Regions from separate parts of the Dyella jejuensis genome, predicted to be linked through region 3. Evidence: riboswitches for the same ligand, from Rfam matches in the RefSeq annotation. Region 3 holds a riboswitch; each other region holds the start of a gene.
The links. A riboswitch is a leader RNA that binds a small molecule or an ion and turns the genes downstream of it on or off. The one in region 3 is predicted to bind cobalamin.
Positions count from the first base shown of each region.

Region 1 (5,164 bases), on a different contig from region 3:
TAACCGAAGTTGGCGAAGCCGTTCCAGTTGCGGTAAGCGTCATTGCGCGGATCGTCGACGAAACACGCCACGCCGGCTTCCGCCGCGCCCATGCGGCAGGCGGGAATGCCGCTGGTGTATTCGCCGCCGAGACTGGCGTTGTACCAAAGGTGCGAATCGCCGCCGGACACGCCGGCTTGTCCATTCACATAGCCATGGCTGCCGCCGGTGACGCTGACCGAAGGCTTGATGCCGCCGTCGGGCTGGCCGTGGCGAAGAAAAATCTGCAACACGCCGCCGAGCGCGTCGGAACCGTACAGGCTGGCGCGCGGGCCGCGCACGAGCTCGATGCGCTCGATCGCCGCCACCGGAATCTGTTCCAGCGCCGGCAACCCGGCGCTCACCGAGCCGATGCGCACGCCGTCGATCAGCACCAGCACATGCGTGGGATTGGTGCCGCGCAAGTACAGCGAGGTCTGCGCGCCGATGCCGCCGGTCTGCGAAATGGATACGCCCGGCAGGCCGGTCAGCAAGTCGGCCACCGATGCAGGCTGCAAGCGGTCGATATCGTCGCGCGTGATGACGGTGACCGAGGTCAGCGTGTCATCGGCAGTGACGGCGGTGCGCGTCGCGGTCACGACCACCGGATCCAGCGTGTCACTTTGACTGGAACTTGCCTGGCCAGCGGAAACGGCCTGGGCCTGCGCAGCCTGCGTGGCCAGACCAAGCAGCAGCGCGGCGGCGAGCGCGCCGCGTCGGAGTGAAGCGTTGTTCGACATAACGGATTCCCCTGCCGCACGTCCCCGCGCGGCACATATGGATGAGCCGGCGCGCACGGATGCTCGGATACGGGAATGGCGGCAGCCAGCAACGGCCGCAACGCGATCTCCGCACCCGCCCACCGCGAGCCGCCAGAACCTTGAAGAGCCTTGCTGGCTCTGTTTCGGGCCGGTCTCCGGACTCGCGAGTGGCATGCATGAAAGACCACGCATGCCGCCGAACGATGCCTTCCCATGCTAAGCGCACAGTGGCGTGTGACCGTTCGTAAAGCGCTCGCTTACCGTTGCGGGGGCAGTGCCGGAATAGTCGTGTGGATACACGGCGCACCGGCTTCCCGTTTCATCCCCAGGACAAAGCCTGAGGACACCCGAAACGCGCGAACTGTAGCGGGCGGAGCCAGCAAGAGCAAATTACCGGCAATAAGTGCCCAGCCTGGTTGTAGATCGATGACAAGTGCGGAATAGGGAAATTCTAATGCCGAGGCTACATCAAAATACCTGTCCTGTTCAGCTTTATGATTTATGTAGCGTGCGCCTAAAAGAAATAATTTGTAGGCGGAACTCCTTAGCTGGATCATCCATTTAGACGAAGCATTGAACGTATTCGCATAATATTCAAGTAAATGAAGCGGTTAATGAATAATACGCGAATAGAATTACGAAGACCAATTGATGGTGCTGATTATATAGCTTGGTGTAGGGTTGATATGACTTTCTATTGCATAACAGGTTTTGCAAATGAAGAATAGATGCGGGCATGGGTTTTCTTTGAACGATAACTTGTCTGCATGGTATCGAGATGGATGAGGTGCTGCTCGAACGCCTGCTTGATTCTAAGGATGCAATCATGCGAGCAGAACTGTTACGCCTTCGTCCCCAAGTCTCATGATGAGTCGGTCGAAATTTGGCGTAAGCGACTACAAACTAGCCCGATTTTTCCTCCTGTCAGCAACTTTTGTATCGATCGGTTTGCTGGTTGCGCGCAAGGTAGGCATGGTGATACCTCAGCCGCTGCTATGGCTGGGTTGGTTTGTGATCGACATCAAGATTTTGCTTACGCTAGCCGAACTAGCGGAATTTCTACGTACTAGAAGGAAGCGAATTCAGTCGACGCGCAAAGGAAAGCCAATAAGGCTAAATCCCTTTTTCTCACTTATGTTCGTTGAAGTGACTATATTTCGCGGCTTTATGGAGTCGTGGAAAAAGCATGCTATGCCGACTGAGGGGTTTGCCTTTCGCAAAGGACCGGAATACAGATCAATGAAGTATGCACTTTGGATTTCGTTCCTGGTAGAGATACCATTCCTTTCCTTTCTCTTTTATATATTGCCAATCTTGGCTTTGTATCGTGTAGCAATAGAAGTTGGAGTGCTTTTTGCTTCAGCTTACATACTTATAGCTTATCGTTCAGACCTGTATGCCGTTAAACATAGTGCGCATCAACTCGATGGCGATCAACTGACCATACATATGGGGCTTCGTGTTAGGGGCGCCGTGCCGCTTGACTGCATTACAGCAATTGCACCTGTGGAAATAGGCAAGTGGCGCTCATTCGCGCGCAAGTTGACGCTTGATGGCATGGTTGTCGCCAAAGTCTCGCCATTGGACAAGCCGAATGTAGTGCTGCATGTAGCGCAAAATTCGGTCGAGCTTGAGTGGATACAAGGAAATACTATGTGGCCTGATTACATAGGTTTGTACGTTGACCATCCCCATCGACTAATTGCTGAGCTGCGCGCAAGCTGCCCACAACTTGATGAAAATCAACTTCCTGCAGCCTGAAACATCATTCGATGACCATGGCATGCATGAAAGCAACCAAAGGCGAGAACTGATCAAGCAATCAATTCACGAAAACTTCGACTCCGGTTCAAGTCTCTACCCTGTCGAAGAAGTATCCATCGGAAAGCCGGTGGCTTTATTGATGTGAGCCGCTCAAAGCGGCTAATTGGGGACGCTAATGCGACCCCGACAATTTGAGTCTAAGATTCATATCTACGTCCAAAACCATTGATGAAATTATTGGACTCATATTGGCCATGATTTTTGGCGGTCCTATCGGGATAGGAACTATAGCTTTCATTTTCCTGCTGGGTCCTTTGATACAGCCGCAGCACAAAGCAATCTCTGCCTGGGCAGAACGAGTTATTTTGTAGCGATAGGAGATGTCGACGATGAAGGAATCCCTGGAAAAGGATGCGGAGATGCTTTTGGAGGTTTTCCATCTCGGAGAAAAGCTCAAGTGCCTCATGCGGCACAGTTGGATGTCGGATGGCCGCCGAGAAAGCGTCGCGGAACATTCCTGGAGGGCATCATTTATGGCGCTTCTCTTGGTTGATTATTTAGATCAACCTGTGGACATTGGTAAATTGCTCGCCATGGTTATAGTCCACGATTTAGTCGAGGCAATATGCGGTGATGTGCCTGCCTTTGATCTTCTAAGTGAAGATAGGCGCGCTTTGAAAGAAAGAGAGGAGCGCGCAGCTATATGCAAAATTGCCAGCATGGTCCCAGTGAAGTCAGGCGAGAAAATCAGGGCGCTTTGGGAGGAGTTCGAGTCAGCTGTCACCTATGAGGCCAAAGTTGCCATGGCCATCGATAAGCTTGAGGCGCAAATTCAGCATAATGAGGCCGATTTAAGCACGTGGACAGAAATCGAAAAGGAAATGGTTTTTCGCCTGGGTCGCTATACGAATTTTGATTCGTTTATGGACAATTTTCGAAAGCTTATAGAAAAAGAAGGTGCAGAGAAAATAGCACCCAATAAGGATCATCTGTCGAATAGTCCTTGAAGGACAACTCGACGTTGCCAACGTATGGCAATCGTATTGCTCAATAATATTTTGGATATCGACCAATTAAATAAATGATGGAAGCTCAATCGGTCTGCAATTCCGCCACGAAATCGTAGATATCCCCGCGATACCACGAGGTGGTGAACTCCACCACGCGGCCGTCTTCCAGAAAGCCGCGGCGTTCGATGTGCAGGCCCGCGCTGCCGGCGCTTACGTGCAGCAGGCGGGCCTGGCGCGCCGCCAGCAGCACCGCGCGCAGGCGCTGCAAGGCGCGGATCGGGCGGCAGTTGTATTTTTCCAGCGCTTCGTAGAGCGAGTCATGCACTTCATGCGGGTCGGGCAGCACGCTGCTGGGTACTACGGTGCGTTCGATCGCCAGCGGCTCGTCTTCGGCGTAGCGCACGCGATGCAGGCGTGCTACCAGCACGCCGGGGGAAAGGTTCAGCGCCATCGATTCTTCCGGCGTCACCTCGCCCACGCTGCGCTCGAAGAATTCGGAGCGCGGGTGCAGGCCGCGGGCGCGCAAGTCTTCGGTGAAGCTGGTCAGCCGCGACATCGGCTTGATGATGCGTTCGGCCACGAACGTGCCGGCGCCGTGGCGCTGGGTCAGCAGGCCTTCCTCGACCAGGCCGGAAATCGCCTTGCGTACCGTCACGCGGGACAGACCCAGCGCCTGCGATAAATCGCGTTCGCTGGGTAGCGTCTGGCCCGGTTCGATATCCCGGTGCTGGATCACATTGCGAATGGCCCGGCGCAGCCGCAGGTAAGCCAGCGGCTGGTGGGTGGTCGTATCGCGGCTGAGGCGCCGGTATTCGTCGGCCAGGGCGTTTTGCATAAGTCGACGCACAATACCAATGCCGAACCACTGGTACAACCAGGATTTTCGTACTGCCCAGTGCGCTTAGGAAAAAATTGCATACGATTGCAATGCACAAAATACTGGTATTGCCTGGTATGTCATTGGTACGATCCAGGCTCCCCGGCGGCCGCACCCCCGTGGCCGCCCGCATCCGTAGAGGTGAGTTGTGACTGCACCTGCCCAACCGGTCGATCTGTTTGACCTGGTGATTTTCGGCGGCACCGGCGACCTGGCCGTGCGCAAATTGCTCCCTGCCCTGTTCCACCGCTTTGTCGACGGCCAGATCCAGCCCGGCAGCCGCATCGTCGGGGTAGCCCGCGAAGCGCTGGACGACGAGGGTTACCGCGGGCAGATCCGCGCCGCGTTGAACGGCGCGGCCAAGTCGCAATCGAGCAAGCTGGGCGAATTCCTCAAGCTGGTCCATTACCGGCCACTGGATGCGCGCAAGGACGATGGCTGGGACGACTTCGGCAAGCTGATCAACGAGCAGCCCGACCACGTGCGCGTGTTCTATCTGTCGACCTCGCCCGAACTGTTCGTCGACATCTGCCAGCGCCTGGGCCACTACGGACTCAACCGGGGCCAGTCGCGCGTGGTGCTGGAAAAACCGATCGGCCATGACCTCGCCAGCGCCAACCGCATCAATGACGATGTCGGCGCGGTTTTCGCCGAGTCGCAGACATTCCGCATCGACCATTACCTGGGCAAGGAAACCGTGCAGAACCTGCTGGCGCTGCGCTTCGGCAATGCGC
Region 1 is NZ_JADIKJ010000003.1:140,871-146,034, forward strand. Features, by position in the region: gene ISP15_RS04560 (TonB-dependent receptor domain-containing protein) at 1-758, opposite strand, end outside; cobalamin riboswitch at 909-1,145, opposite strand; gene ISP15_RS04565 (hypothetical protein) at 1,644-2,540, shown strand; gene ISP15_RS04570 (HD domain-containing protein) at 2,933-3,550, shown strand; gene ISP15_RS04575 (GntR family transcriptional regulator) at 3,636-4,388, opposite strand; gene zwf (glucose-6-phosphate dehydrogenase) at 4,579-5,164, shown strand, end outside.
Region 1: it holds a riboswitch for cobalamin, as region 3 does, so the genes downstream of both, ISP15_RS04560 (TonB-dependent receptor domain-containing protein) here and ISP15_RS15520 (hypothetical protein) in region 3, are expected to answer to the same signal.

Region 2 (5,164 bases), on a different contig from region 3:
AGGCCGCCGAGTACCTCGTGCGTGGCAGGGTCCTTTACCACCAAGGCGAGCGGCCGCTGATCGTCGATGCCGCAGGCCGCGACATTGAACCGGTCAAGCTGCTGACGGATCACCGCCAGCTCGCCGGCCTGTGGCGTATCCGTAAGAACGATCAGCGGCGCGTGCATGCGAGTCGGTTTCCGTCAGAACGCCATGTCGAACGCGACTTCGCCTTCCACGCCCACCTGGTAGGCCGAGACGCGGCGCTCGAAGAAGTTGGTGACTTCCTGCACGTCCTGCAGGTCCATGAAGTCGAACGGATTTTTCGCGCCGTATTTCTTCGGCAAGTCCAACTGCGCCAGCCGCTGGTCTGCGCAATATTCCAGGTATTGGCGCATATCCTTCACTGACAGGCCAGCCACGCCGCCGGAAAGCACGTCTTCGGCGAACTGCGTTTCGCAGGCGATGGCTTCCTCCAGCATCGCTTCCACTTGCGTGCGCATGTCCGCATCGAACAGCTCCGGTTCCTGCGCGCGCACGGTGCGCACCACGTCGAAGGCGAACGCCATGTGGCCGGACTCGTCGCGGAACACCCAGTTGGTGCCCGAGGCCAGGCCGTGCAGCAGGCCGCGCGAGCGCAGGAAGTACACGTAGGCAAAGGCGGCGAAGAAGAACAGTCCCTCGATGCAGGCGGCGAAGCAGATCAGGTTGAGCAGGAACCGGCGCCGCTGTTCGCGCGTTTCCAGGCGCGGCAGGTTCTGGATCGAATCGATCCATTTGAAGCAGAACGCGCCCTTCTGGCGGATCGAAGGAATGTTCTCGATCGCGGCAAACGCCTTGTTGCGCTCGCTCGGGTCGGGAATATAAGTGTCGAGCAGGGTGAGATAGAACTGCACGTGCAGTGCTTCCTCGAACAACTGGCGCGACAGATACATGCGCGCTTCCGGCGCGTTGATGTGCTGGTACAGGTTCAGCACCAGGTTGTTCGACACGATGGTATCGCCGGTGGCGAAGAACGCGACCAGGCGGTGGATGAGATGGCGGTCGGCATCCGTCATCTTCGACTTCAGGTCGGTCACGTCGAGCGAGAAATCCACTTCCTCCACCGTCCAGGTGTTCTTGATCGCGTTGCGGTACATCTCGTAGAACTCGGGATAGCGCATCGGGCGCAGGGTGAGCTCGAAACCGGGATCGAGGAGGTGCGAAGAACGATCGGACATGGTGGTTCCTTCAAAACAGCGATCAGTCGAGTTTGCGCACATAGCGATCGCGCACGAACCGGCTGATATAGGTGGAAAGGCCGACCCCGGCCGTGGCGAGCCGCTGCATGTTGTGCACATGCGCGCGGCCGGGTGTCGTATCGGTGTATTCGTAGGTGCCGTCGTGCCCGAACCGCACCCGGATGAAGCCTTTGCCGATCGCATAGGCGCTCACGCCGGAGCGCCCGCTGCGATTGCGATAAGGCGTCATCCCAGGCATGGCGCGCTACTGGCAGGCCTCGCAATATTCCGGGTTCTCCAGCGAGCAGAACACGGCGGCGGTGGCCGCTTCCTGCGCATCCGGCGCCATTGTCGCCACCGCAGGCGCGGTCACGGTGGTCTTGGTGATCTTGGTCGCCGGTCGCGAGCGCAGGTAATAGGTGGTTTTTACTCCCGACTTCCACGCATACATATACATCGAGCTGAGCTGGCCGATGTTCGGGTTCTCCATGAACAGGTTCAGCGACTGGCTCTGGTCGATGTACGCGCCGCGCGCGGCGGCCAGGTCGATCAAGGCCTTCTGCGGCAGTTCCCACACCGTGCGATAGATCGTGCGCAGGCGTTCGGGAATGGCGGCGATGCCCTGGATCGAACCTTCCGCCAGCTTGATCGCATCGCGGACTTCCGGCGTCCACAGCCCCAGCGTCTTCAGTTCGTCCGCCAGGTAGCGATTCACCACCAGGAAGTCGCCCGACAGCGTTTCGCGCTTGAACAGATTGCTGACCTGCGGCTCGATGCACTCGTAGCAACCGGCGATCGAAGCGATGGTAGCGGTCGGCGCGATCGCGATCAGCAGCGAATTGCGCAGGCCGTTGGCCTTGATCGCTTCGCGCAGCGCGTCCCAGCGGGCGCTATCATGCGGCGTGGCGGCGGGCCAATAGTCGAACTGCAATTCGCCGTTCGCCGCGCGGCTTTCCGCAAATCCCGGATGCGCGCCGTGCTGTTCGGCCAACGCATTGGATTGCGACAGCGCGTTGAAGTAGATCTCTTCCGCGATGCGCGTGGACAGGGCCAGCGCCTCGGCCGAATCGAACGGCAGGCGCAGCTTGAAGAACACGTCCTGCAGGCCCATCACGCCCAGGCCGACCGGGCGCCACTTGCGATTGGCGACGGCAGCGGTATCGATCGGATAGAAGTTGAGATCGATCACGCGGTCGAGCTGGCGGATGGCGGTGCGCACGGTACTGGCGAGCTTGGCGAAATCGAACGCTCCATCCGTCACATGGCGCGCGAGATTGATCGAGCCCAGGTTGCACACCGCCGTCTCGCCGGCGTTGGTGACTTCCAGGATCTCGGTGCACAGATTCGACAGATGGATGACGTTTTCGGCCTTGGCCGTCTGGTTGCTGGTGGCGTTGCTGCGGTCCTTGAAGGTCATCCAGCCATTGCCGGTCTGCGCCAGGGTACGCAGCATGCGCGCGTACAGTTCGCGTGCCTTCACCGTCTTGACCGCCAGCCCTTCCGCCTCGGCCTGGTGATAGGCGCGCTCGAACGTTTCGCCCCAGCTGTCGACAAAGTGCGGCACCACCTTGGGATCGAACAGCGACCAATGGCCGTCGTGCTCGACGCGGCGCATGAATTCGTCGGGGATCCAGTTGGCGAGATTCAAGTTATGCGTGCGGCGCGCCTCGTCGCCGGTGTTGTCGCGCAGTTCGAGGAATTCTTCGATATCGGCGTGCCACGGCTCCAGGTATACGCAGGCCGCACCCTTGCGCTTGCCGCCCTGGTTCACCGCGGCGACCGAGGCATCCAGCGTCTTCAGCCACGGTACCAGGCCGTTGGAATGGCCGTTGGTGCCCTTGATCAATGAACCACGCGAACGCACGCGCGAATAGGCCAGGCCAATGCCGCCGGCGAACTTGCTGAGCTTGGCCACGTCGCCGTATTTCTCGTAGATCGATTCGAGCGAATCGGTCGGCGAGTCGAGCAGGAAGCATGAACTCAGTTGCTCGTGCGCGGTACCGGCATTGAACAGCGTGGGCGAGCTGGCGATGTATTCCAGCGAGGAGAGCAGGCGATACAGCTCCAGCGTTTCGCCGATCTCGTTGCCGCCCAGCGCGCAGGCGATGCGCATGAAGAAATACTGCGGGGTCTCGATCACCTTGCGCAGTTGCGGATGACGCAGGAGATAGCGGTCGTAGACCGTGCGCAGGCCGAAGTATTCGAAGCGGCGCGTGGCGAGCGGATCGATCGCATCGTTGAGCTTGCGCGCGTTGGCGGTGACGAAATCGCGCAGGCGCGCATTGAGGATGCCCAGTTCCGCGCCGCGCGCGATGGACTGCGAGAAGCTCTGGATTTCCTGGCCGCTCACTTCCTTGTCGATGAACGCCCCGAGCAGGCGCGCGGCCAGCTGGCCGTACTCGGGTTCTTCCGCGGTGAGCGCGGCGGCGGTGCGAATGGAAAGCTGATCCAGCTCCTGCGTGGTGGCGCCGTCGTACAGGCCGCCAATGGTCTTCAGCGCCACGCGCAGCGGATCGACCGCATGCAATCCTTCGGCGCTGCGCGTTACGGCGCGCACGATCTTGTTGACGTCGACGACCTCGTGTCCGCCGTTGCGCTTGGTAACGCGCATCTGGCCGGGGTTGTGCGGCGGGGTGAGGGCGAACGGTTCACTGGGAGCAAGGGTTTGGGCGGTGGCGGACATCGGTGCGTACTGGGCAGTGGCCGGCGCGTCGGCGTCGGCGGAAAAAGCGGACGTGTCCGCGCGGGCGGCGCTGCGCTCGCGCGATTCGGTATCGAGAGGCTGCATGTCGGATGCTCCGAGTGGCGGAACCTGCCCAGGCCGGATGTAGATCCGGTTCGATCGGGACGGGCTCCAGGGATTCAACCGCCTGCTCCCGCGCGCAGGGCTGATGTGGCGGTACCGCGGTCGATCGCGCGTTGCGGGCAGGCATCCCGCGTCGCGCGACACGCCTCCCCGCGGAGGCCGTCACCTTCGGCCTGGCACTCCGGCCATGCCGTGTCGGCAGGTCTTCGGACTCGCGGACATGGGCCTTGCGGCCCGCCTACTCACCCGGCTTCCCGGCCCGTGGGCCAGTGCTGAAAGGGCTTTTGTTTCCGCTTACCGCTGCGGGGCAGCTCCGGATTCACACCGGATTCCCTCGAACCGGACTCGAAATTGTTCGAGTTCGGCGACCGACGGGGCACAACATATCGGGGTGGCGGGGTTCGGTCAACCCAAGAAATTGTGGATAAGCGGTGGATAAGCGGCACGAGCCCAGACGGGGCGCGGCCTGCGCGATGTTCATGATTTCCAGGCAACGCCGGCGTTACGCCAGCACCGCAATCGCCGTCGTCAGCTACCACGGGCCCGGCCCTCGGCGAATGCCTGGCATCTATTCCTCGCCCGGCGAAACCACCTGCGGCGGCTTCACCGGCAGCTATGGCCATGAGGCGCAGGATGCCCGCCTGTTCGCCAGTTGGGGCGTGGATTACCTGAAGTACGACCTGTGCAGTTTCCACCGGCACATCGAAGGCAAGCCGGAAGCCGAGCAAACCGCGATGATGAAAGCGGCGTATTGCCTGATGCGCCGGCAACTGGATGCCACCGGACGCCCGATCGTCTATGCCTTGTGCAGCTACGGCTGGGGACGTGTATGGGAATGGGGGCCGGAAGTCGGCGCCAATCTCTGGCGCACCACCGACGATATCCAGGCCAACTACGACAGCATGATGTTCAACGCCAGCGCGCAGCTTGGCCTGCAGCGTTACGCCGGACCGGGCCACTGGAACGACGCCGACATGCTTGAAATCGGCAACCAGGGCCTGGACCAGCTCGATCCGCAACGCACCCATATGACGTTGTGGGCCATCCTTGCCGCGCCGCTGATGGCCGGCAACGATCTGTCGGCGATGAGTGCGCATGCCCGCGAGGTGCTTACCAACCGGGAAGTGCTGGCGATCGACCAGGATACCCGCGGCATCCC
Region 2 is NZ_JADIKJ010000004.1:119,589-124,752, forward strand. Features, by position in the region: gene ISP15_RS05495 (GNAT family N-acetyltransferase) at 1-167, opposite strand, end outside; gene ISP15_RS05500 (ribonucleotide-diphosphate reductase subunit beta) at 183-1,199, opposite strand; gene ISP15_RS05505 (hypothetical protein) at 1,222-1,458, opposite strand; gene ISP15_RS05510 (ribonucleoside-diphosphate reductase subunit alpha) at 1,465-3,882, opposite strand; cobalamin riboswitch at 4,186-4,393, opposite strand; gene ISP15_RS05515 (glycoside hydrolase family 27 protein) at 4,485-5,164, shown strand, end outside.
Region 2: it holds a riboswitch for cobalamin, as region 3 does, so the genes downstream of both, ISP15_RS05510 (ribonucleoside-diphosphate reductase subunit alpha) here and ISP15_RS15520 (hypothetical protein) in region 3, are expected to answer to the same signal.

Region 3 (5,164 bases):
CGTGATAAGGCGCCGCGCCACCGAGGCGCACGCCCAGCGCACCCGCGCCCGCCGCCATCACCGGGCCGGCATTGGGGCTGTCCCACTGCGGCGCCTGCGTGCGCCAGCAGCGAAGCGCTGCCTCGACATGTCCGCAGCATGCATACGTGCACGCGGTAAGCCGTGCCGGCAGGAAGTTCAGCACATCATCGATGCGCGCGGCAGCCCAGCCGAACTGTGCGTAGCGCGGCGTGCGATAGCCCCACATGGCATCGAGCGTATTGGCCAGCCGGTAAAGCAGCACGCCTGGCGCACCCAGCAAGGCGAACCAGAACAGTGCGCCGAACACGGCGTCGTTGCCGTTCTCCAGCACCGATTCGGTCGCGGCGGCGGCGACTTGCGAAGCGTTCAACACAGCAGTGTCGCGGCTTACCATGCGTCCCACCGCACGGCGTGCCGCAGCAAGATCGTCCATTACCAAGGCATCGGCGACCGGACGCGCATGTTCGTGCAGGCTGCGCCATCCCAATGCCGCATAGAGCACCAGCACGGCCAGGCACCACGAAATCCACGCCGGCACGCATCGCTGCAGGCCGCCGAGCAATAACACTGGCGGCACTACCGACAATGTCCAGGCCAGTACGCCCGACGCCCGACGGTTCGCGTAGCCATGTTTTTCGATCCACTGCGCGAGACGACCGAAGCCGACCAGCGGATGCGCGCGGCGCGGCTCGCCCAGCCATGCATCGAGCAACACCGCCGCCAGCATCGCGCAGACCGTGTTCATGGCAGGAACAAGCGCAATGCCGCGCGTGGATGGGAAGGAAAATAGAAGTGCACGAAGCTGGCGGTGAGCCGGCGATCGCGATATACCGCTTCCGCGCTGGGACCATTATTTGGATTGGACGCATGCGCAAGCGCCGGCGCATCGATCCAGGCGCGCGCATAGTGGAAAGTATGGCCGCGCAGGGTGCCTTCCGGCAGCGCCACGCTTTGCAGGCCCAGCGCCGTGAGCCGTGATTGCAACGCGGCGCGACCTGGCAGCAGGCCGGCCATCGGTGCCTCGCGGCCCGCACGGTCGGCCAGCGAATCCAGCAAGCACAGCAGGCCACCGCATTCGGCCAGCATCGGCTTGCCGGCATCGCGATGCGCGCGCAGCGCGTCATGCAACATTTTTTGCTGCGACAGGGCGTCCAGATGCAGTTCCGGATACCCGCCCGGCAGCCATACCGCATCGCATGCCGGCAATGCATCACCAGCCAGTGGCGAAAAGAAGCACAGCTCGGCGCCGGCTTCGCGCAGCAGCTCGAGGTTGGCTGGATAAAGAAAGCAGAACGCATCATCGCGCGCCACCGCGATGCGCTGTCCGCGCAACAACGCCGGCACCGGCGTGTTCACTGGCGCCTGGAACGTGACCGCCGGCGGCAACGCTGCCGTGGCGTGCTGCGCCCACGCATCAGCCAGGGCATCGAGGCGTGCATCGATATCGTCCACTTCCGCGGCGGCAGTCAGGCCGAGGTGCCGCTCGGGCAAGGCCAGCGCCTCCGCGCGCGGCAGCGCACCCAGCCACGGCAGCGATGCGGGCAGGCTCTCTTGCAACAATTGCGCGTGATAGGCGCTGCCGATGCGGTTCGCCGCCACGCCATGCATCGGCAAGCCTTCGCGGTACGCCGCCAGTCCGCACGCAAGCGCACCAAACGTCTGCGCCATCGCGGAGCCGTCGATCACCGCCATCACCGGCAGGCCCAGCTGCTGCGCCAGATCGGCGCTGGAGGGCGAGCCGTCGAACAGACCCATGACGCCCTCGACCAAAATCAGGTCGGCAGCGCCGGCAGCAGCGAACAGGCGCGAACGTACATCCGCTTCGCCGCACATCCACAGGTCGAGTTGATAGGCAGGCGTACCTGCGGCGCGTTCGAGCACCATCGGATCGAGGAAATCCGGCCCGGTCTTGAACACGCGCACGCGCCGGCCCTGGCGCGTGTGCCAGCGTGCCAGCGCGGCTGTCACCGAGGTTTTGCCCTGCCCCGATGCCGGCGCGGAAACCAGCCATGCCGGGCAGTGCCGAGTGGCGGATTGCGTCATGCGACCGGCACCCGTGCCGCGCACGGACGAAGGCATCCTTGAGCGGTGGCGATCACAGCTCCACGCCCTTTTGCGCCATGATGCCGGCATCGAACGCATGCTTGACCATGCGCATCTCGGTCACGGTATCGGCCACGGCGATGAGTCCATCCGGCGCGCCACGGCCGGTGATCACCACATGCTGGCGCGGCGGGCGCGCTGCCACGGCCGCCAGCACGTGCTCCAGCTGCACGTATTGCTTGACCAGCGCGATGTTGAGTTCGTCCAGCAATACGAAGTCGTAGGCCGGATCGGCCAGCATGCCGGCGGCGATGGTCCAGGCTGCCTGCGCGGCGGCAATGTCGCGTGCCTTGTCCTGGGTTTCCCAGGTGAAGCCCTCGCCCATCACGCGATAATCGAGCTGGTCGCCGGCGAGGCGGCGAAAGAAGGCTTCTTCACCGGTGGAGAAAGTGCCCTTGATGAACTGCACCACGCCGCATTTGAAGCCGTGCCCGAGCGAGCGCGCCAGCATGCCGAAGCCGGACGAACTCTTGCCCTTGCCATTGCCGGTATTTACTACCAGCACGCCGCGATCGATGGTGGCGCGGGCGATCTTGCGATCCACCAATTCCTTCTTGCGTTGCATGCGCTCGCGATGGCGCTGCTCCGGTGTCATCCCGGCGCGTGGCGGTTGCTCGCTCATGCGCGCGCCCCCGGCGCGGCCACGCGCGCGCTCAGCCGCTGCAACAAGCCCTGCACCAGCAACGCCACCGCCACGTAAGTCAGCGTCGTGCGCACAAACAAGGGTCCCCATTGCCACAGGCGCTGCACATACTCGGCCATATGCGGGTGCGCGTAGCGGCCACCCAGCCAATAAAACGAGCCATTGGAAATGGCGAACGACAACACCGCGCTGAGCACGGCAACTCCGAAAGCACCCAGCAGCGACGGCACGGTGGCGCACAACCGATCGGCATAAAGCCGGCCGCCATACCAGAGTGCGGCATAAGCCAGCGGCAGGAAGGCATAGGCGGCTGTCACACAGAAATCGCTGATGCCTGCGTAATGGATCGATACTTCGTCGAGCAGCACGGCCAGCAGTACAAAACATACGAAGGCCAGATGCCGGCGCAGATACAGGCCGCCCAGGAAGAACACCGCCATCGAGGCATCCGGCAAATGCAACGCATCGCCGAAATGCTTGAAGCGCGTGGTGACCATCAACAGCGCCAACATCGCGCACAGCCACGCAAAGGTGGTCCGGGACAAGGGTTTCATCGCTTCAATACTCCTCACGCGCCACTTGCGCATTGCTGCATGGACAGTGAGAAGGCACGGCTGCGAACGCAGCGGTTCCTAAACGGGCCCTCCGCCTGTCCGGTGATGCCTTGAGGCCGGTCTCCGGGCTCGCGAGCGAAGGAAGAACCTTCCGATCCACGCCTTCCCATGCACGCTGCACAGTGGCTATCAGCGGATCGCGTTGCTCGCCTACCGTTGCGGGGGCAGCTCCGGACTGGCCGTGACGCGGCGTCACCGGATTCCCGTTTCAACCATCGACTGCCTGCCGATGGTCACCTCAGGCCGAAGCATCTTAGTGCCTGCCCAGCACCGCGCCTAGCAGCACGCCGGATGTTTCTACACAACCTTTCTACGTGCGTATAACGATGCTCGAGACGCGCGCGAGGGAAGCGTATTCTCATGTCCAGCGTCTTTGCCGGTTGCCGAGAGAGGGCCGCGCCGGTCCGAACGGGGCGGCTAACCGGATGTTCGATATGGATATTCCCATCTGGACTTTTAGGCGCCCAATCGTCGATTTGATGCCGGGCACCGCTGTCACTAATCTGAAATTGCTGCTTCGCAGCAATGACATGCCAGGGGATTTCGCTAATGAAGACAGGCAAGCGCACTTATCACTATAAAAAGCTCGACCGGCACGCCACGGCATGCCTCACCGCCGCGGTACTGCTCGCCCTCACCGGCACCGCCGCCGCACAGGACGCTACGCAAAGCCCCTCATCCGGCAACGCGAAAAACCTGCAAGCCGTGATCGTGACCGGTACGCGCGCGCAAAACCGTACCGACAGCACCTCGCTGTCGCCGATCGACGTGATCCCGGCGACCGCGCTGCAAAGCACCGGCAGCAATGAACTGGCTACCGCCCTGGCGCGCCTGATTCCGTCGCTGAACTTTCCGCGCCCCGCCGCCACCGACACCACCGACTCGCAACGCCCCGCGCAGCTGCGCGGCCTGGCGCCGGACGAAGTGCTGGTGCTGGTGGATGGCAAGCGCTGGCACACCAGCGCGCTGGTAAACACCGACGGCAGCATCGGCCGCGGCTCGGCGCCGGTGGATTTGAACACCATCCCGCTTTCCGCCATCGACCACATTGAAGTGTTGCGCGATGGCGCGTCGGCCCAGTACGGCTCCGATGCCATCGCCGGCGTGATCAACATCATCCTCAAGCATGGCGCGCAAGGCGGCTCGATCGAACTCGACGGCGGCCAGTTCCAGCGCGGCGGCGGACGCCAATGGCTGGGCTCGGCCAATTTCGGCATCCCGCTTGGTGGCGACAAAGGCTGGCTGCGCATCAGCCTGGACGATGGACACCAGGACCCGACCAACCACGGCGGGGCGGATGTGCGCTATCCGCAACTGGGCGAAAAGCAGGTATTCGGCGACCCTTCGGTAAGCCAGCACAACCTGTTCCTCAACACGCAGTACGACATCACCCGTCACGTACAGTTCTATGCCTTCGGCAGCTACCACGAGCGCGATGCGATTTCCGATGAGCTGTATCGCAATCCCTACGGTTATCCCGGTGCGGTCACCTCGCTGCTCGACGCGCTCTACCCTGGCGGCTACCAGCCCCTGCTGCAGTCGCACAGCACCGACCAGGCGCTGGTCGCCGGCGTGCGCGGCACCACCGACGGCGGCTGGCGCTGGGACGTAAGCGGCAATTACGGTGGCAATCGCGTATCGCTGGATACCATCCATAGCGCCAACTACGCCTTCCTCAATGATTTCGGCTACACGCCCAACAGCTTCTTCGACGGTGTCGTGTCGGCGGCGCAACAAGCGGTGGATGTGGACATCGCCAAGGATTTCAGCGTCAACTGGCTGC
Region 3 is NZ_JADIKJ010000017.1:136,482-141,645, forward strand. Features, by position in the region: gene cbiB (adenosylcobinamide-phosphate synthase CbiB) at 1-766, opposite strand, end outside; gene ISP15_RS15510 (cobyrinate a,c-diamide synthase) at 763-2,064, opposite strand; gene cobO (cob(I)yrinic acid a,c-diamide adenosyltransferase) at 2,117-2,719, opposite strand; gene ISP15_RS15520 (hypothetical protein) at 2,743-3,321, opposite strand; cobalamin riboswitch at 3,419-3,637, opposite strand; gene ISP15_RS15525 (TonB-dependent receptor plug domain-containing protein) at 3,931-5,164, shown strand, end outside.